3 regions of the Arthrobacter sp. JB02-1C genome follow, and region 1 is predicted to be linked to each of the others. Evidence: predicted binding sites of a transcription regulator. Region 1 holds the regulator's gene; each other region holds the start of a gene.
The links. The regulator LexA, encoded in region 1, represses DNA repair genes until DNA is damaged. The targets are predictions, from matches to a motif close to TCGAACANNTGTTCGA.

Region 1 (5,581 bases):
CGCCGGCAGGTCCGGCGAGGAGTTCGTCGTCGAGCTGCTCGACCGGGCGGTCGCCGCCATGGGCGGCCAAAGCCGCGACGGCCAGCACGAGATGGCCCGGCAGGTGGCCCGCGCGATCGAAACCGGCGACCACCTGCTGGTCCAGGCCGGCACCGGCACCGGCAAGTCGCTGGCGTACCTGATTCCGCTGATCGCGCACTCGCTGGTCAGCGACAAGCCCACCCTGGTGTCCACCGCCACCCTGGCCCTGCAGACCCAGATCGTCGGCCGGGACCTGCCGCGGCTGCTCAAGACCATCACCCCGGCGCTGTCCAGACCGGTCAAGGTGGCCCTGGTCAAGGGCCGCGCCAACTACGTCTGCCGGCACAAACTCGAGGGCGGGTTCCCGTCCGAGGAACCGGCCGAGGGCCAGCTGTTCTCCCTCGGCGAGGACACCTCCGTGCCGCACTTCGCCGCCGCCATGGGCGGCCCGTCCTCCCAGCTCGGCAAGGAGGTGGTCCGGCTGCGTGAATGGGCCGAGGACACCGCCACGGGCGACCGGGACGAGCTCATGCCGGGCGTCACCGACCGCGCGTGGCGCCAGGTGTCCGTGACCTCGATGGAATGCCTCGGGGCCCAGAAATGCCCGCTCGCCGCGGAATGCTTCAGCGAACTGGCCCGGCACGAAGCGGCCGACGCCGACGTCGTCGTCACCAACCACGCGATGCTGGCCGTGAGCGCCTTCGAGGGCCTGGCGGTGCTGCCCGAATACGACGTCGTGGTGGTGGACGAGGCGCACGAGCTGCAGGACCGGGTCACCGGAGCCGTCACCGGCCAGCTGTCCGTGGCCATGGTGCACGCCGCGGCCTCCGGCGCCCGCAAACACACCGGAATTACCGTCGATGCCCTGAACAACGCAGCATCCAACCTCGAGCTCGCCGTCGCGGGCGTGCCCAGCGGGCTCATGCCGAACGGCTTGAACAGTGAACAGCTCGACTGTGTGGACCAGTTGCGGGACGCCTGCCGCGCCGCGCTCTCCGACTCGAAGGGCGACAGCAACAGCACCGCCGACGGCGGCCGGCAGCTGGCGCGGTCGCGCCTGATGGTGATCCTGGAACTGTGCGAACGGCTGCTCGCCGCCCGGGAGAACCGCGAGGTGGTCTGGTTCTCCCGCAACAGCAGCTTCGACCCGCAACAGGGCTACTCCCAGCCCGACGACTCCGCGCCGGCGCTGATCAACGTCGCCCCGCTCAGTGTCGCCGGCCGGCTGCGGGAGGGCCTGTTCGCCGACCACACGGTGGTCCTGACGTCGGCGACGCTGGCCATCGGTGCGGCCTTCGAACCCGCCGCCGGCGGCCTGGGACTGGTGGGCACCGGAGCTCCGAGCTGGACCGGCGTCGACGTTGGATCCCCCTTCGAATACCCCCGGCAGGGCATCCTGTACGTCGCCAAGCACCTGCCCAAGCCCGGCCGCGGCACCTCCCCGGAGGCACTCGACGAGCTGGAGAAGCTGATCCGCGCCTCGGGCGGGGGAGCACTGTGCCTCTTTTCCTCCCGGCGCGCCGCCGAAGATGCGGCCGACGCCCTGCGCCCCAGGCTGGACCCGCGCATCCTTTGCCAAGGAGAGTCAAGCATCGCGGCGCTGGTGAAGCAGTTCGCCGACGAGGCGGACACCTGCCTGTTCGGCACGATGTCGTTGTGGCAGGGTGTCGACGTGCCCGGGAACTCCTGCCGGCTGGTGGTAATCGACAGGATCCCGTTCCCGCGTCCGGATGACCCGCTGATGACGGCCCGGTCGCGCGCCGTGGCCCAGGCCGGCGGCAACGGTTTCATGAGCGTTTCGGCCACCCACGCCGCCATCCGCCTCGCGCAGGGCGCCGGGCGGTTGATCCGCTCGACGTCGGACCGGGGCGTCGTGGCGGTGCTCGACTCCAGGCTCTCCACCGAACGGTATGGCGGCTTCCTTCGTGCGGCGCTGCCGCCGTTCTGGCCGACCACCGACCCGGCTGTAGCCGTCGGCGCGCTTGAACGCCTCGCCAAGGACGGTTCGGACGGCCGCTAGGTCCGGGCTGTCCCCTAGAGGGAACGCAGCACCGAGACGACCTTGCCCATAATGACGGCGTGGTCACCCAGGATGGGTTCGTACTGGGTGTTCTGCGGGAGCAGCCAGGTGTGGCCGTCGCGCTGGCGGAAGGTTTTGACCGTGGCCTCGTCGTCAAGCAGCGCCGCGACGATCTCCCCGTTGACGGCGTCGTTCTGGCGCCGCACCACCACCCAGTCGCCGTCGCAGATGGCGGCGTCAATCATCGAGTCCCCGGCCACCCGCAGCATGAAGAGTTCGCCGTGGCCCACCAGTTGGCGCGGCAGCGGCATCACATCTTCGACCACCTGATCGGCCAGGATCGGTCCGCCGGCGGCGATGCGGCCCACAAACGGGACCATTGCGGTGTCTGTAGCGCTGGCGAGTTCGGCGACGGCGACACCGCCGACGGCCCGCAGGCCGCTGGACTTCGTCATCCCCGAAACCTTCGCGGCGCCCTCATCGAGCGTCAAAGGCATCAACACCTCCATGGCGCGCGGCCGCTTCGGGTCGCGCCGGAGGTAGCCGAGCTTTTCCAGCTGGGAGAGCTGGTGCGTGACGCTGGACAGGCTGGCCAGGCCCACCGTGTCGCCGATCTCCCGCATGGACGGCGGGTAGCCGTTGTCCGTCACCGAACGCTGGATGGTCTCCAGGATCTTCTTTTGCCGGACGGTAAGGCTCTTCGGCGCCCGGGCGGTCTGGGGGCCGCGAGGGGTGGCCCTCCCGCCGGCGGCTTGTGCTGCCATGTTCGCCATGCCTTTCGCTTCCGCCGGGCCGTTGTGGGTGCCGGGACCCAGGGCCGGAAGAGGAATGTCAGACCCTGGTGGTCAACTGCTCGTGGTCAAGAGATCTTGGCCGCGGGCGGTTGTCCTGTGAATCAAAAGTAGGCCAGCCACCGGAGTTTTTCAAACATTTGTTCTAGTGAGTCTCGACAATGTTCGTTCATAGGTGCTAAAACAGAACATGCAGGGTTCGAAAGTATGTTCGAAAAGCGGCTGTGGGCCGGATCGCAGGATTCGGCACTGTGTTCGAGCTTTGTGATTGACGACGACGTTCGAAGGTTTGCGTTCGATGGTTCGGCCGGTTGGCGGCAGGTTAGTGGAGTACGCCGGGCGGCACAGATAAGTCCAGGAGGGCTCAACTCATGTCAGCAGTAAGCGCATTTTCCGGATCGCCGGTAGCCGTTCCCGTGGCGGGCGCCCGTGCGGCGGCGGCCGTCCCCACCACGGGGCGTGCCCCGCTCCGGCTGACCCGCCGCGGACGGTTCGTTTTCTTTGGGCTGCCGCTGATCCTGTTGGCCGCCCTCATGCTCTCCTTCGCCGGGTTCCTGAACGCGCCGGCAAAGGCCGCGGACTCGTCCGCGGAGCTTTCGGTAACGCCGACGGTCTCGGTAACCGTCCAGCCCGGCGAGTCGCTGTGGGCCATCGCCGGCGCCGTGGCCCCGGAACGCGACCCCCGTGACGTTGTCGCCGACATCGTGGAGCTGAACAACCTCGCGGCGCCCCGCGTCATCCCCGGACAGCAACTCTTCGTCCCCTCCAAGTAGCCGCCCAAGCGCGGCCGGCGGGCCACCGTAAAGGCCCGCCCGTGGTCACAGTTTCAGGTCCGGGGCCCGCCTCACTTAAACTGGACAGGTGACCGACCAGCTTGAGCGCCTCAACCGACTGCCCCTCCGGACCAATCTGCGGGGGCTGCGGCCCTACGGCGCCCCCCAGCTGAATGTCCCCATCCTGCTGAACGTCAACGAAAACACGCATGGCGTCCCCGCGGACGTCCGTGCAGCCATCGCCGAGGCGGTGACGGAAGCCGCCGCCGGCCTGAACCGGTACCCGGACCGGGAGTTCACCGACCTGCGCGAGGCGCTGGCGGAGTATCTGGGCCACGGGCTGGGCGCCGAGAACCTCTGGGCAGCCAACGGGTCCAATGAAGTCCTGCAGCAGATTCTGCAGGCCTTCGGCGGCCCCGGGCGCACGGCTCTCGGATTCCCTCCGACCTACTCGATGTACCCGCTGCTGGCCGCGGGCACGGACACCGAATACATCGTCGGTGTCCGCGGCGACGACTACGGGCTGAGCGCGGAGTCGGCGGCACGCCAGGTGCGCGAGCTTAAACCCAACGTTGTCTTCCTCTGCTCGCCGAACAATCCCACCGGCACCGGCCTGGGCATCGACGTCGTCGAGGCTGTCTACGAGGCGGGTGAGGCCAGCCAGACGATCGTGATCGTGGATGAGGCCTACCACGAGTTCGCCCACGACGGCACCCCCAGCGCGCTGACGCTGCTGCCGGGCCGGGAACGGTTGATCGTCTCGCGCACCATGAGCAAGGCATTCGCCCTCGCCGGCGCGCGGCTGGGCTACATGGCGGCAGCGCCGGAAGTCACCGACGCCCTTCGCCTGGTCCGGCTGCCGTACCACCTGTCTGCCATTACCCAGGCCACCGCCCTGGCAGCGTTGCGCCACCGCGTCGCGCTGATGGCAGACGTCGAGGACATCAAGCGCCAGCGGGACCGGATTGTCTCGGAGCTGACCCGGTTGGGGCTGAAACCGGCCGCCTCCGATTCCAACTACGTCTTCTTTGGCGGCCTGGAGAATCCGCACGAGGTCTGGCAGGCCCTGCTGGAGGCCGGAGTGCTCATCCGCGACGTCGGCATCCCCGGCCACCTGCGGGTCACCGCCGGTACTGAGACCGAAACCACAGCGTTTCTGCACGCCCTCGAACGGATCCTGGCCGGCCGGGATGTACAGTCCGCCTAGACTTAACCCTGGACCCTGCACGCCCCGTTCGGCGGGCGCCCGCCTTCTTCCAAAGGACAACCCCACATGAGCAACACCGGATCTGCCGCGGCCAGGACCCGCACCGCACGCCTGGAGCGGACCACCAGCGAGTCCTCCGTGCTGGTCGAGATCGACCTTGACGGCACCGGCGTCTCCGACATCAGCACCTCGGTGCCGTTCTACGACCACATGCTGACGGCCCTGAGCAAGCACTCCCTGATCGACATGACCGTCAAGGCCACCGGCGATACCCACATCGACGTCCACCACACCGTGGAGGACGTGGCCATCACCTTCGGCGAGGTCCTCCGGACGGCGCTGGGCAACAAAGCCGGAATCCGTCGCTTTGGCCAGGCCTCGATTCCGCTCGATGAAGCCCTCGCGCACGCCGTCGTCGACGTCTCCGGCCGGCCCTACCTGGTTCACTCCGGCGAACCGGCCGGCCAGGAATACCACCTGATCGGCGGCCACTTCACCGGTTCCCTGACGCGCCACGTCTTCGAAGCCATCACACTGCACGCCGGCATCTGCCTGCACATGAACGTCACGGCCGGCCGCGACCCGCACCACATCGTCGAAGCCCAGTTCAAGGCCTTTTCCCGGGCCCTCCGGGCAGCCGTAGAGCCGGACCCCCGGGTCGAGGGGATCCCCTCCACGAAGGGCGCGCTGTGACCGGCCAGGAACTGCGGGACGGCGCCGTTATCGACCCACACGCGACCCGGAAGCCGGCCTCGCCCGAGGGCAAGCC
Region 2 (5,581 bases), 650 kb from region 1:
TGATGAGGTCATTGAATTCCCGGGGTGCCAGCTTGCCGATCAGTTCCCGCTGGCCCGGGGACTCGATCTGGAAGCAGCCCAGGGTGTGGGTGCTGCGGATCAGCTCATAGGTGGGTTCGTCGTCGAGCGGGACGGCGTTGAGGTCGATGCGGCCGTCCGCGGCGATGTAGTCGGGCCCGCCGCCGTCCGGTCCGGGCGGGTGCCGCCCGGCCGCGACTACCTCGGCCTTGGACGGGTGCAGGCGGATGACTTCCCGGACCGCGAAGGCCATGGCACTTTGCATGCGGACGCCGAGCACGTCGAGTTTGAGCATGCCCATCGGGTCCATGTCGTGCTTGTCGAACTGGCTCATCGGCAGGCCGAGCCCGCTGGGCTGGACCGGGGTGCGGTCCAGCAGCGTCGCGTCGCCCAGGATGACACCGCAGGGGTGCATCGAGATGTGCCGCGGCAGCCGGTCCAGCCGTTCGGTCAGGTCCACCAGCAGGTCCAGTTGCTGGTTCCCGCTGAAGTCCCGTTGCTCCACCCGGCCGGCGAATTCCTTCAGCTCCGGCTTTTCCACCAGGGCCTCGCGGAAGTTCCGGGCCGAGAACCGCCACAGCTGCTTCGCGATCTCATCAATGTCGGCGCCTTCCATGCCCAGGGCCAGGCCCGCGTCCCGCACGGCGCCGCGGGCCCGGTAGCCGTTCTGCATACTCATCAGGGTTACGCGCTCGGACCCGAAACGCTCGAAGATCTTCCGGTAGACGTTGTGCCGTTCGGCACTTTCGACGTCGATGTCGATGTCCGGGAGGGTGGCGCGGTCCCGGGACAGGAAACGTTCGAAAATCAGGTCGTGCTGCAGCGGATTGACCTGGCTGACGTCGATCAGGAAGTTGACCAGGCTGGAGGCACCGGAGCCGCGGGCTGCGGCCCGGACCCCCATGTCCTGGATCATCCGGGAGACCTCGGCGACGGTGAGGAAGTAGGCGGCGAAGCCCAGGCTGTCGATGATCCGCAGTTCGTGCTCCAGCCGGGCGCGCAGCGCTGTGGCGGGATCCCCGGTGATGCCCGGGAACCGCCGTCCGATGCCCGCCTCGCAGCGTTGCGCCAGCTCCACGATCGGGTCCCCCGCGATCCCGATCACCGCGGCCTCCGGCACGACCGGCTGCTTCCAGCCCATGTCCGCGGCAGGATCGATCCGGCAGCGGTCCGCGAGCGCCTCGGTGTGAGCCAGCAGGCTTTTCAGGTCCGCGGCGCCATATCCGGCGGCGTGCATGATTTCCTGGCCGAGCCGCTGCATCTGGGCGGCGGATTTCAGCCAGCCCTGCCCGTTGGGCTGCAGCAAGGGTGCGGCGGAGAGCTCCGGCAGGGATTTCAGCGTCCGGGCCGAGTCCAGCACATCGGCCGTCGCTGCACCGTCCTCGGCGCAGTACCGCACGGCGTTGCTCAGCACCGCCGGAACGGAGTGTTCCGCGGCGAGTTTGAGCATTCGTACGGCGTGGGCCGTGCTCAACGGCTCACCCGGCGGGCTGAGCTGCGAGACGACCTCGGCCACGAGGGTTCCCGGCGGCATGGCATCGAGCCAGCGTTTAAAAAGGGTGCGGGGGCGCAGGTAGCGCCGCCCGCCCATGGCACGGCCGACGTCGGAGTCCGGCCCGACCAGCACGGTCAGGACTGGTTTCAGGGTGTGCGGATCCAGGGCGCGCGATGCCAGTTCAGCGCGGGTGACGGCAACAGGCACCGCTCCCCCGGCCTTGCCCGAGGTGCGGGCATGGGCGTCGGAGACCAGCCGGCAGAGTGCGCGGTAGCCGGCGCCGTGGTTCTGTCCGTGGGCCAGCACGACGACGCGCCCCCCGAGCTGGGTGCGGAGGTCACCATCGTCGGCGAAGACGGCGAGGTCCACCCCCACCACCGGGTCGAGCCCTGACGCCATGCAGGCCTTCAGGTGTTTGACCGTGCCGTAGAGTCCGTCGCGGTCCGTGCAGGCCAGGGCCGTGGCACCGTCGGCGGCGGCCGCCGCGGCCAGCTCCTCCGGCCAGGACACCCCATAGTGGGCGCTGAAGGCGGTGGAAACGTGCAGATGGGTGAAGCTCATGCCGATTCGGACCTTGGGAATGGCGCCAGGGCGTCGTGGATCCGCAGCAGCCGCCAGCGGCCACTGCCCAGGTGCCGGCTCAGGTCCAGCGTGATGGTCCGTTCCGGATTCCCGGCACCGCGGTCCCGGTCCCGTCCGCGCGTTTGGAGCTGGACCTGGACCCGCCAGATTTCATGGTCCACCAGTCCTGGGCCGCTGCCCAGTGGTGCGCGCTGTTCCTCTGCCCACCATTGGCGCCGCTCAAACCAGCGGACCGGCTCGGCGCAGAGGACATAGTGCCGCCCCGCCCAGTCCAGGGACTCCGGCTGGCCGGCAGGCGTGCAGGCGACATCCACCGATTCGCTGAACATCCCCATGGCGCCTCCCGGAACGTGCCGCCAAACAAGGGTCTTGAGTGGGCACTTTTGAGTTGAGTATTTGCAGTGGACTCGAAGGTCATCCGAAAGCAGTCATTCGAACATACTTTCGAATACTTCCAGTCTACGACGGTCAGCGGACAAAACCTAGATCGGGGGTGGACGGACACCGGTGCAGGTAGCAGGATTGAGCCATGAGCTCCCACAATGCACTCCTGAAGCACGTAACCGTCGCCGCCAAGGATTCAACTTTGGTGGCGACGTTCGCTATCGACGGGAACATCCCGAGTTCCGGCGCCTACGTGGTGGGGCTCGTGGCGGCCACTCCGGACCACTCCCACCAGCGCCGGATGGAAATCGAGTTCATGAACGGCGAGGCGGTGTCCTTTTTCTGCTTCAGCCACGACGGCACGGAGGAGAACTTCGACCTCAAGGGCGTGGAGCACTCCGGCAACACCATCATCGGGACCTTTCCAATCAGCACGGTGCGGGGCCTGGTTAAGGGCCATCTGATGTCGGCGTACAGCGACTGCGAGGGCAGGGACTACCAGGCCAACGTGCCCGTCGAGGAGTCGCTCTGATAGCCGTCCCCGGGCCGTGCGGCCGGGCGGATGACAGGAGCGCGTGATGCATCCACGAGTCGACTTCATCTCCTTGGGCGTCCGCAGCGTTGACGCCTCGCGCCGTTTCTACGTTGATGGCCTCGGCTGGCCCCTCCACCGCGAGGTTCCCGGCGAGGTGGTCTTCCTGCAGGCAAACCACGGGCTCATCCTCTCGCTCTGGAACGCCGGGCAGATGCAGGCCGAGGCGGCAACCGATGCCCCCGCCGGCGTCCCCTGCATCACCCTGAGCCACAACGTCGGCAGCGCCGAGGAAGTGCAGAGCGTCATGCGCCAGGCGCAGGCCGCGGGCGCCGTCGTGGTGGTGGCCCCGAGGACCCAGCCCTGGGGCGGCTACACCGGGTACTTCGCCGATCCGGACGGTTTCCGCTGGGAGGTCGCGTTCAACCCCACCTGGACGGTCGACGCCGACGGCGGGGTCACCGTCTAGGTGCCGGCCCGGCCAGCCGCTAGAACAGGCTGCCGACCGGCTCGATCAGCTCCGGGGAGTCGTTCCTGACGTTGCCGACGGCGGGACCCACCGCGTCGATCCGCCAGCCCTCGGCGACGTCGTGGGCGCCGGCACGGACCAGGCCCACCAAGGCCGCGGCGTCGTCCGCCTGCGGGTCCAGCCAGGTCTCCATGGTCCGGCGGTCCATCGGCAGCGGGACCCGGTCGTGCAGGGCGGTCAGCTCCGCCAGCACCCCGCCCGCGTAGCCTTCCGGCGGCGAGTCGGTGGTCATGATCGAGGTCGAAAGCAGCCAGCGGCCCGGGTCGCCCTCGGGTTTTGACGGGTCCTTCCACCATTCATAGAGGCCGGCAAAGACCACCGGGCTGCCGTCTTTCGGGTGCACGTAGTAGGGCTGCTTGCCGCGGCCTTCGCCCTTCCATTCGTAGTAGCCGTCGGCCGGGACCGCGCAGCGCCGGGACCGGGTAGCTTTGCGGAAGGCGGGCTTCTCCAGCACGCTCTCGCTGCGGGCATTGATCATCTTGGAGCCGATGCGCGGGTCCTTGGCCCACGACGGCACCAGCCCCCACCGGGCCACATGCAGCTGCCGGACCGGAACACCGTCCACCAGCCGCTCCAGGACAATGGGCACATCCGCCGTCGGCGCGACGTTCCACGACGGCGGCACGTGCACCTCTTCCTCCAGCTCGGCGTCGAAGTCAGCCAGCAGGTCCCCGACGGCCCGGGCCATCACGTAGCGTCCACACATGCCACCAGCATGCCATCGGGCGGCGCCGCGGAAAAGTGCCCGGCCCGCCGCCGGTGGACAGCGCCTGCGGGAATACACCCCGGCGGGTTACGGTTGTTCAAAGTGATATCCGGCTGTCGGCCGGCAGCACCCATCAGCTTGAGGAGAACTTCGTGGACTTCACCCCCGATTCCGGCACCATCACCATGTTTTCGACCACCTGGTGCGGTTACTGCAACCGGCTTAAGAAGCAGCTGGACGCCCAGGGCATCGGCTACACGGAGATTAACATCGAAGAAGTCGAAGGCACCGCCGAACTGGTCGAGCAGCTCAACGGCGGCAACCGCACCGTGCCCACCGTGCTCTTCCCGGACGGCACCGCGGCCACGAACCCGTCCGCGGCCGAGGTCAAGAGCCGCCTCGCGGCCTGACCCCTTGTAGGACAAAGCCACCGCATCATCGACGGCGCGGACTCCCGAACCCAGGAGCCCGCGCCGTGCCGTTTCCTGCCGCTCGGGCAGTCATGAAAGGAGCCACCCATGGTCCATCGCGTCAAAGGCGCAGTCGTCAGGTCCAAGAACGCCCCGGTCACCCTGGAGACCATCCTGGTGCCGGAACCCGGACCCGGCGAAGCCCTCGTGGATGTCCTCACCTGCGGCGTCTGCCACACCGACCTGCACTACAAGCAGGGCGCCATTAACGACGACTTCCCGTTCCTGCTCGGCCATGAGGCCACCGGCGTGGTCAGCGCCGTCGGCCCCGACGTGACCGAGGTGGCCCCCGGTGACCGGGTGGTGCTGAACTGGCGCGCCGTCTGCGGCGAGTGCCGTGCCTGCCGCCGCGGCGAACCGCAGTACTGCTTCAACACGCACAACGCCGCGCAGAAGATGACCCTTGAGGACGGCACCGAACTCACCGCCGCGCTCGGCATCGGCGCCTTCGCCGAGAAGACCCTCGTCGCCGCCGGCCAGTGCACCAAGGTGGACCCCGACGCCGACCCCGCCGCCATCGGGTTGCTCGGCTGCGGCGTGATGGCCGGCCTCGGCGCCGCCATCAACACCGGCAACGTCCAGCGCGGCGATTCCGTCGCCGTGATCGGTTGCGGCGGCGTCGGCGTGGCCGCCGTTGCCGGGGCAGCGCTCGCCGGCGCCACCACCGTGATCGCCGTGGACATCGACGCCAAGAAGCTCGAACGCGCCAAGGAACTCGGCGCCACCCACACCGTGGACTCCTCCGGCGTGGACCCGGTCGAGGCGATCCGCGAACTGACCGGCGGCTTCGGCGCCGACGTCGTGATCGACGCCGTCGGGCGGCCGGAAACGTACAAGCAGGCCTTCTACGCCCGCGACCTCGCCG
Region 3 (5,581 bases), 630 kb from region 1:
AACCCCCTTTCTTCGCCGGGCTCCGGCGTGGCGTCCGGTCTCCGGATCGGTGTCCTTGCGCTCCAAGGCGACTTCCGCGAGCACCTGCGCGTCGTGGCCGGCGCGGGTGCCACCGGCATCGGCGTCCGCCGGCCCTCCGAACTGCTGGGACTCGACGGCCTGATCATTCCCGGCGGCGAGTCGACGACCATCGACAAGCTCGCCCGGGCCTTCGACCTGCGTGACCCGCTGCGCGAACACATACAATCCGGGCTGCCGGTCTACGGCTCCTGCGCCGGCATGATCCTGCTGGCCGACGACATCGCCGATCCGGCCACGGACCTGGCCGGCAACCCGCAGCAGACCTTCGGTGGACTGGATATCACGGTGCGGCGCAACGCCTTCGGCCGGCAGCGGGAATCGTTCGAAACCGACCTTGAGTTCAAGGGACTGCAGGCCGGTGCGGGCGGCGGCATTGCCCCCGTGCATGCGGTCTTTATCCGCGGACCCTGGGTGGAACGCGTCGGCGCCGGCGTCGAGGTCCTCGCCCAGGTGGAACCGTCCAAGGCCGGCCACCCGGAATCCCTCGACGGGACCGCTAGAATTGTTGCTGTGCGTTCCGGCAAGCTGCTGGCAACCTCCTTCCACCCGGAAGTGACCGGTGAGAAGCGCGTGCATGAACTGTTTATTCGAATGATCAGAGGAGAAGCGTAAGCATGTCAGGCCACTCCAAATGGGCGACGACCAAGCACAAGAAGGCCATCCTGGACAGCCGCCGGGCCAAGTCGTTCGCCAAGCTGATCAAGAACATCGAAGTCGCCGCGCGGATGGGCGGCCCCGACCTGGCCGGCAACCCGGGCCTGGAACTCGCCGTCACCAAGGCCAAGAAGACCTCGGTCCCCGCTGACAACATCGACCGCGCCATCAAGCGCGGCGCCGGCCTTACCGGCGAGGTGGTGGACTACACCGAAATCATGTACGAGTGCCGCGGCCCGCAGGGCTCGGCCCTGCTGATCGAGTGCCTGACGGACAACAAGAACCGCGCCGCCTCCGAAGTCCGGCTCGCCATCTCCCGCAACGGCGGCAGCATCGCCGACCCCGGATCGGTCAGCTACCTGTTCTCCCGCAAGGGCGTCGTCTCGCTGCCGAAGAACGGGCTGAGCGAGGACGACGTGCTGATGGCGGTCCTCGACGCCGGCGCCGAGGAAGTCAAGGACCACGGCGACAGCTTCGAGATCCACTCCGAACCGACCGACCTGCAGGCCATCCGCGATGCGCTCCAGGAAGCCGGGATCGAGTACGACACCGACGAGGCTGAGTTCGTGCCCTCGATGCAGGTGCCGCTGGACCTGGACGCAGCCAAGAAGTTCATGAAGCTCGTGGACGCCCTGGAAGAGCTCGACGACGTGCAGAACGTCTACAGCAACGCCGACCTCAGCGATGAAGTGCAGGCCGCACTGGAAGCCGAGTGACCCTTCGCGTCCTCGGCGTCGATCCGGGCCTCACCCGCTGCGGGATCGGCGTCGTGGACGTTGAGCCGAACCGGCGCGCCACCATGGTCGCGTTCGGCGTCGTCGGCACGTCCCCGGACGAGAGCCTCGACCAGCGGCTGCTGGTCATTGCCACCTCGATCGAGGACTGGCTGGACAAGTACCAGCCGCACGTCCTCGCCGTTGAACGGGTCTTTTCCCAACTCAACGTCAGCACGGTGATGGGCGTGGCCCAGGCATCCGGCGTCGTCATCGCCGCGGCCGCGCGCCGTGGCATCCCGGTGGCGTTGCACACGCCGTCGGAGGTCAAAGCCGCCGTCACCGGCAGCGGCACCTCGAACAAGGACGCCGTCACCAAACTGGTCACCAAGATCCTGCGGCTGGACGCGCCACCCCGGCCCGCCGACGCCGCCGACGCGCTGGCCCTGGCGATCACGCATGCGTGGCGGGCGGGCGGCGCCGTCGGCCAGGGGGCGGCGGCGCCCGGACCCGGAAGCCGGTCCCTGACGCCCGCCCAGCGGGCCTGGGCGGATGCGGAAGCCAAAGCGCGCCGTGCCCGCTGAATGTCCGGGCCGCTTGCTAGGGTATTCGTAGATATGTTCGGATAGCCGGTCTTTCCGGTGCTTCGCAAGGGATTGAACAGGTTTCGAGCCCGGCTGCACACCGACCGGCTACAACCCAGGAGCCAGGCCTTGATCAGTTTTCTCCGCGGAACCGTTGCGCACGTCGGCCTGTCCTCGGCGGTGATCGACCTCAACGGTGCCGGCATGAGCGTCAATGCCACGCCGCAGACCCTCAGCAAGCTCCGCGTCGGAGAGGAGGGCAAGGTCTTCACGTCGCTGATCGTCCGCGAGGATTCCCTGACGCTGTTCGGCTTCGCCAGCGACGACGAGCGCGAGGTCTTTGATGTCCTGCTCAGTGTCAGCGGCGTCGGTCCCCGGCTGGCGCTGGCCGTGCTGGCCGTCCACGAACCCGAAGCGATCCGCGTCGCCGCGCACTCCGGCGACGGCAAGGCGTTCACGAAGGTCCCCGGCATCGGCCCCAAGGTCGCGGGCCGGATCGTGCTGGAACTGGCCGGCAAGCTGGTCCCGCACGGCACCGCGGGCAGTGCCGACGGTGCCGCCGCAACGCGTTCCGCCGAAGCCGTCTGGAAACCGCAGGTGGTGGCGGCCATGACAAGCCTGGGCTGGTCCGAAAAAGACGCCACCGCCAGCATCGACAAGTCGCTGGCCGACTCGCCGGAGCTCGCTGACCAAGGCAACGTCGCGGAAATTCTCCGCGCCACGCTCCGCTGGCTGGGCCAGGACGGCGCCCGCGCCGGAAACCGGGTAGGCGCCCGTGGCTGAGCCGTCCCTGGTCGCCGGTGGCGAGGAGCCCGAGGAGCGTGTCATCGAGGCTGCCCTGCGGCCCAAGAACCTGCACGACTTCGTGGGCCAGCACCGTGTCCGCAAACAGCTCTCGCTGGTCCTGGAGGCCTCCCGGATGCGCGGGCGCAGCGCCGACCACGTCCTGCTTTCCGGGCCGCCGGGCCTGGGCAAGACCACCCTGTCCATGATCATCGCCGCCGAAATGAACGCGCCGCTGCGGATCAGCAGCGGGCCGGCCATCCAGCACGCCGGGGACCTGGCGGCGATCCTGTCATCGCTCTCCGAGGGCGAAGTCCTCTTCCTCGATGAGATCCACCGGATGTCGCGGCCGGCCGAGGAAATGCTCTACATGGCGATGGAGGACTTCCGCGTCGACATCGTCGTCGGCAAGGGGGCCGGTGCCACGGCGATCCCGTTGGAGCTGCCGCCCTTCACCCTGGTCGGCGCCACCACCCGCGCCGGCCTGCTGCCCGGGCCGTTGCGGGACAGGTTCGGCTTCACCGGCCACCTGGAGTTCTATTCGGTGGAGGAGCTGGAGCTAGTGCTGCGGCGCTCCGCCGGCCTGCTGGACCTGAAGGTGAACTCCGCCGGCTTCAGCGAGGTCGCCGGCCGCTCGCGGGGCACCCCCCGCATCGCCAACCGCCTGCTGCGGCGCGTCCGGGACTGGGCGCTGGTGCACGGGGTGGACCAGATCGACGCGCGTACGGCGTCCGCCGCGCTGGACATGTACGAAGTGGACAAGCGGGGCCTGGACCGGTTGGACCGTGCCGTGCTGGAGGCGCTGATCACCAAATTCGGCGGCGGCCCCGTGGGCCTTTCGACGCTTGCCATCGCCGTCGGCGAGGAAACCGAGACGGTCGAGACCGTCGCCGAGCCCTATCTGGTGCGTGAAGGGCTGCTCGGCAGGACGCCGCGCGGACGGATCGCACTGGCACCGGCCTGGACCCACCTGGGCTTCGCCGTACCGGCCGGAGTCTTCGGACAGGATCCGCTGGACCTGTTCCAGGCCGGGGAGGACGGGGCCGAAGCCGCCGTTTACGGTGCCGGGATCGAAGGAGAATCGGATCCGGAATGGATCCGTAATGCTCAATAGCACCCGGTCTTGACCTTTTCCCTTTAGACTGGAATGACGCTCGGCACGTTCGGGCCTTTGTTTCCGTGTGCGGTTACCGCTAGGCGCTGTCGGCCGGGCATGGTTATCTGCCAGGTTCCACCAGCCCGGAGCGAGGCGGACGTTGCTGTGAAACCAGCTTCCCAGTACAGATCGGAACATTCACTTTGGATCCAATGACAATTCTCCTGTTCGTCATGCTCGGCGTTTTCGTCTTCATGATGTTCCGCCGCAACAAGAAGACGCAGCAGCAGCAGGCGCAGCTGCAGTCGAAGTTCGGACCCGGCGTTGAGGTCATGACCAGCTTTGGCCTCTTCGGCCGCATCGTGGCCATTGACGACGCTGAGAACAAGGTTGTCCTGGAGCTGTCCCCGGGCAACACCGCCACCGTGCACCGCCAGGCCGTCACCAAGATCGTCGAGCCGGTCGCCGCCGTCGAGGAGCCCACTGTCGTTCCCGACGACGCCTCCTCCCTGACCGACCACCGGACCGACGCCGCCGTCGAGAGTGCGCCGGCAGCGGGCGACCTGAACCGGACCGAAACGCCGGACGAAACCCTCCGCCGCCTGAACGACGAAGGCAAGAAAGACAGCTAGTCTGCCTCCTGAGCTATCCCGCGAGGCTTCGGTGCGCGGACATCCGCCGGTGCAGGCCTGACGGTCCGCACCGGCGGTTCCTCCGTCAACAATAGAAAGATCGACAATGGCACGAACTGGCCCCAAAAACTCAGCCCGCAGGGTGCTGGTCTGGCTCGGCGTGATGATCGCCGTCCTGACCGCAGTCTTGGCCGGCGGCACCATGGCCGGGCACGCCAGCTGGGCCCCCAAGCTGGCACTGGACCTCGAGGGCGGCACCCAGATGATCCTGGCGCCCAAGGTGGAGGGCGGTTCGAGCATCAATGAAGAACAGCTCAACCAGGCCGTGGCGATTATCCGCCAACGCGTGGACGGATCGGGCGTCGCCGAAGCCGAAATCAGCACGCAGTCGGGCCGCAACGTCGTCGTCAGCCTCCCGGGCACGCCGTCCAAGGAGACCCGCGCGCTGATCCAGGCGTCCGCCGACATGAACTTCCGCCCGGTGATCCAGGCCGGCGCCGGCGCAGCCGTCCCCGTCGAGTCCCGGGCCCCGGACGACAAGCTGCCCAAGCCCACCGCGGCCCCCACCAACAGCAGCGACGAGAACTGGATCACCGCAGACGTCTACAAGAAGTACGAGGCCTTGGACTGCGACCACCCGTCGCAGGACAAGCAGGAGCGCTCCGACCCGGCCAAACCGCTGGTGACCTGCGAACCCGCGGCAGACGGCAAACCAGCCTTGAAGTACATCCTGGGACCGGTCGAGGTCAAGGGCTCCAACATCACCACATCCTCCTTCCAGCTGCAGCGCGGAGCCCAGGGCGCCGTGACCAACCAGTGGGCCGTCGACATCCAGTTCGACGGCGAGGGTACCGCCAAGTTCAAGACCATCACCGAACGGTTGAACCGGTTCTACGTTGCCGCGGGCGGCGAGACCGGGGCCGACCCGAAGGCGCAGTTCGCCATCGTCCTGGACGACCAGGTCATCTCCGCGCCGCGGGCCCAGGCCGTGATCACCGACGGCCGCCCGCAGATCACCGGCGGCTTCACCGAGCAGAC

Region 2: a site for LexA is predicted at 2,528-2,543, ahead of AC3ANP_RS14760 (DUF6504 family protein). Genes of this name have one in related genera too.
Region 3: a site for LexA is predicted at 2,058-2,073, ahead of ruvA (Holliday junction branch migration protein RuvA). Genes of this name have one in related genera too.

What each region holds. Positions count from the first base shown of each region.
Region 1 is NZ_CM173235.1:2,505,420-2,511,000, forward strand. It holds gene AC3ANP_RS11825 (ATP-dependent DNA helicase) at 1-2,041, shown strand, start outside; gene lexA (transcriptional repressor LexA) at 2,056-2,805, opposite strand; gene AC3ANP_RS11835 (LysM peptidoglycan-binding domain-containing protein) at 3,204-3,605, shown strand; gene AC3ANP_RS11840 (histidinol-phosphate transaminase) at 3,694-4,812, shown strand; gene hisB (imidazoleglycerol-phosphate dehydratase HisB) at 4,879-5,505, shown strand; gene hisH (imidazole glycerol phosphate synthase subunit HisH) at 5,502-5,581, shown strand, end outside.
Region 2 is NZ_CM173235.1:3,155,904-3,161,484, forward strand. It holds gene AC3ANP_RS14755 (DNA polymerase III subunit alpha) at 1-2,074, opposite strand, end outside; gene AC3ANP_RS14760 (DUF6504 family protein) at 2,071-2,430, opposite strand; gene AC3ANP_RS14765 (hypothetical protein) at 2,625-3,011, shown strand; gene AC3ANP_RS14770 (VOC family protein) at 3,058-3,480, shown strand; gene AC3ANP_RS14775 (SOS response-associated peptidase) at 3,500-4,228, opposite strand; gene AC3ANP_RS14780 (mycoredoxin) at 4,399-4,656, shown strand; gene AC3ANP_RS14785 (S-(hydroxymethyl)mycothiol dehydrogenase) at 4,765-5,581, shown strand, end outside.
Region 3 is NZ_CM173235.1:3,137,702-3,143,282, reverse strand. It holds gene pdxT (pyridoxal 5'-phosphate synthase glutaminase subunit PdxT) at 1-693, shown strand, start outside; gene AC3ANP_RS14700 (YebC/PmpR family DNA-binding transcriptional regulator) at 696-1,451, shown strand; gene ruvC (crossover junction endodeoxyribonuclease RuvC) at 1,448-2,032, shown strand; gene ruvA (Holliday junction branch migration protein RuvA) at 2,162-2,815, shown strand; gene ruvB (Holliday junction branch migration DNA helicase RuvB) at 2,808-3,929, shown strand; gene yajC (preprotein translocase subunit YajC) at 4,124-4,543, shown strand; gene secD (protein translocase subunit SecD) at 4,650-5,581, shown strand, end outside.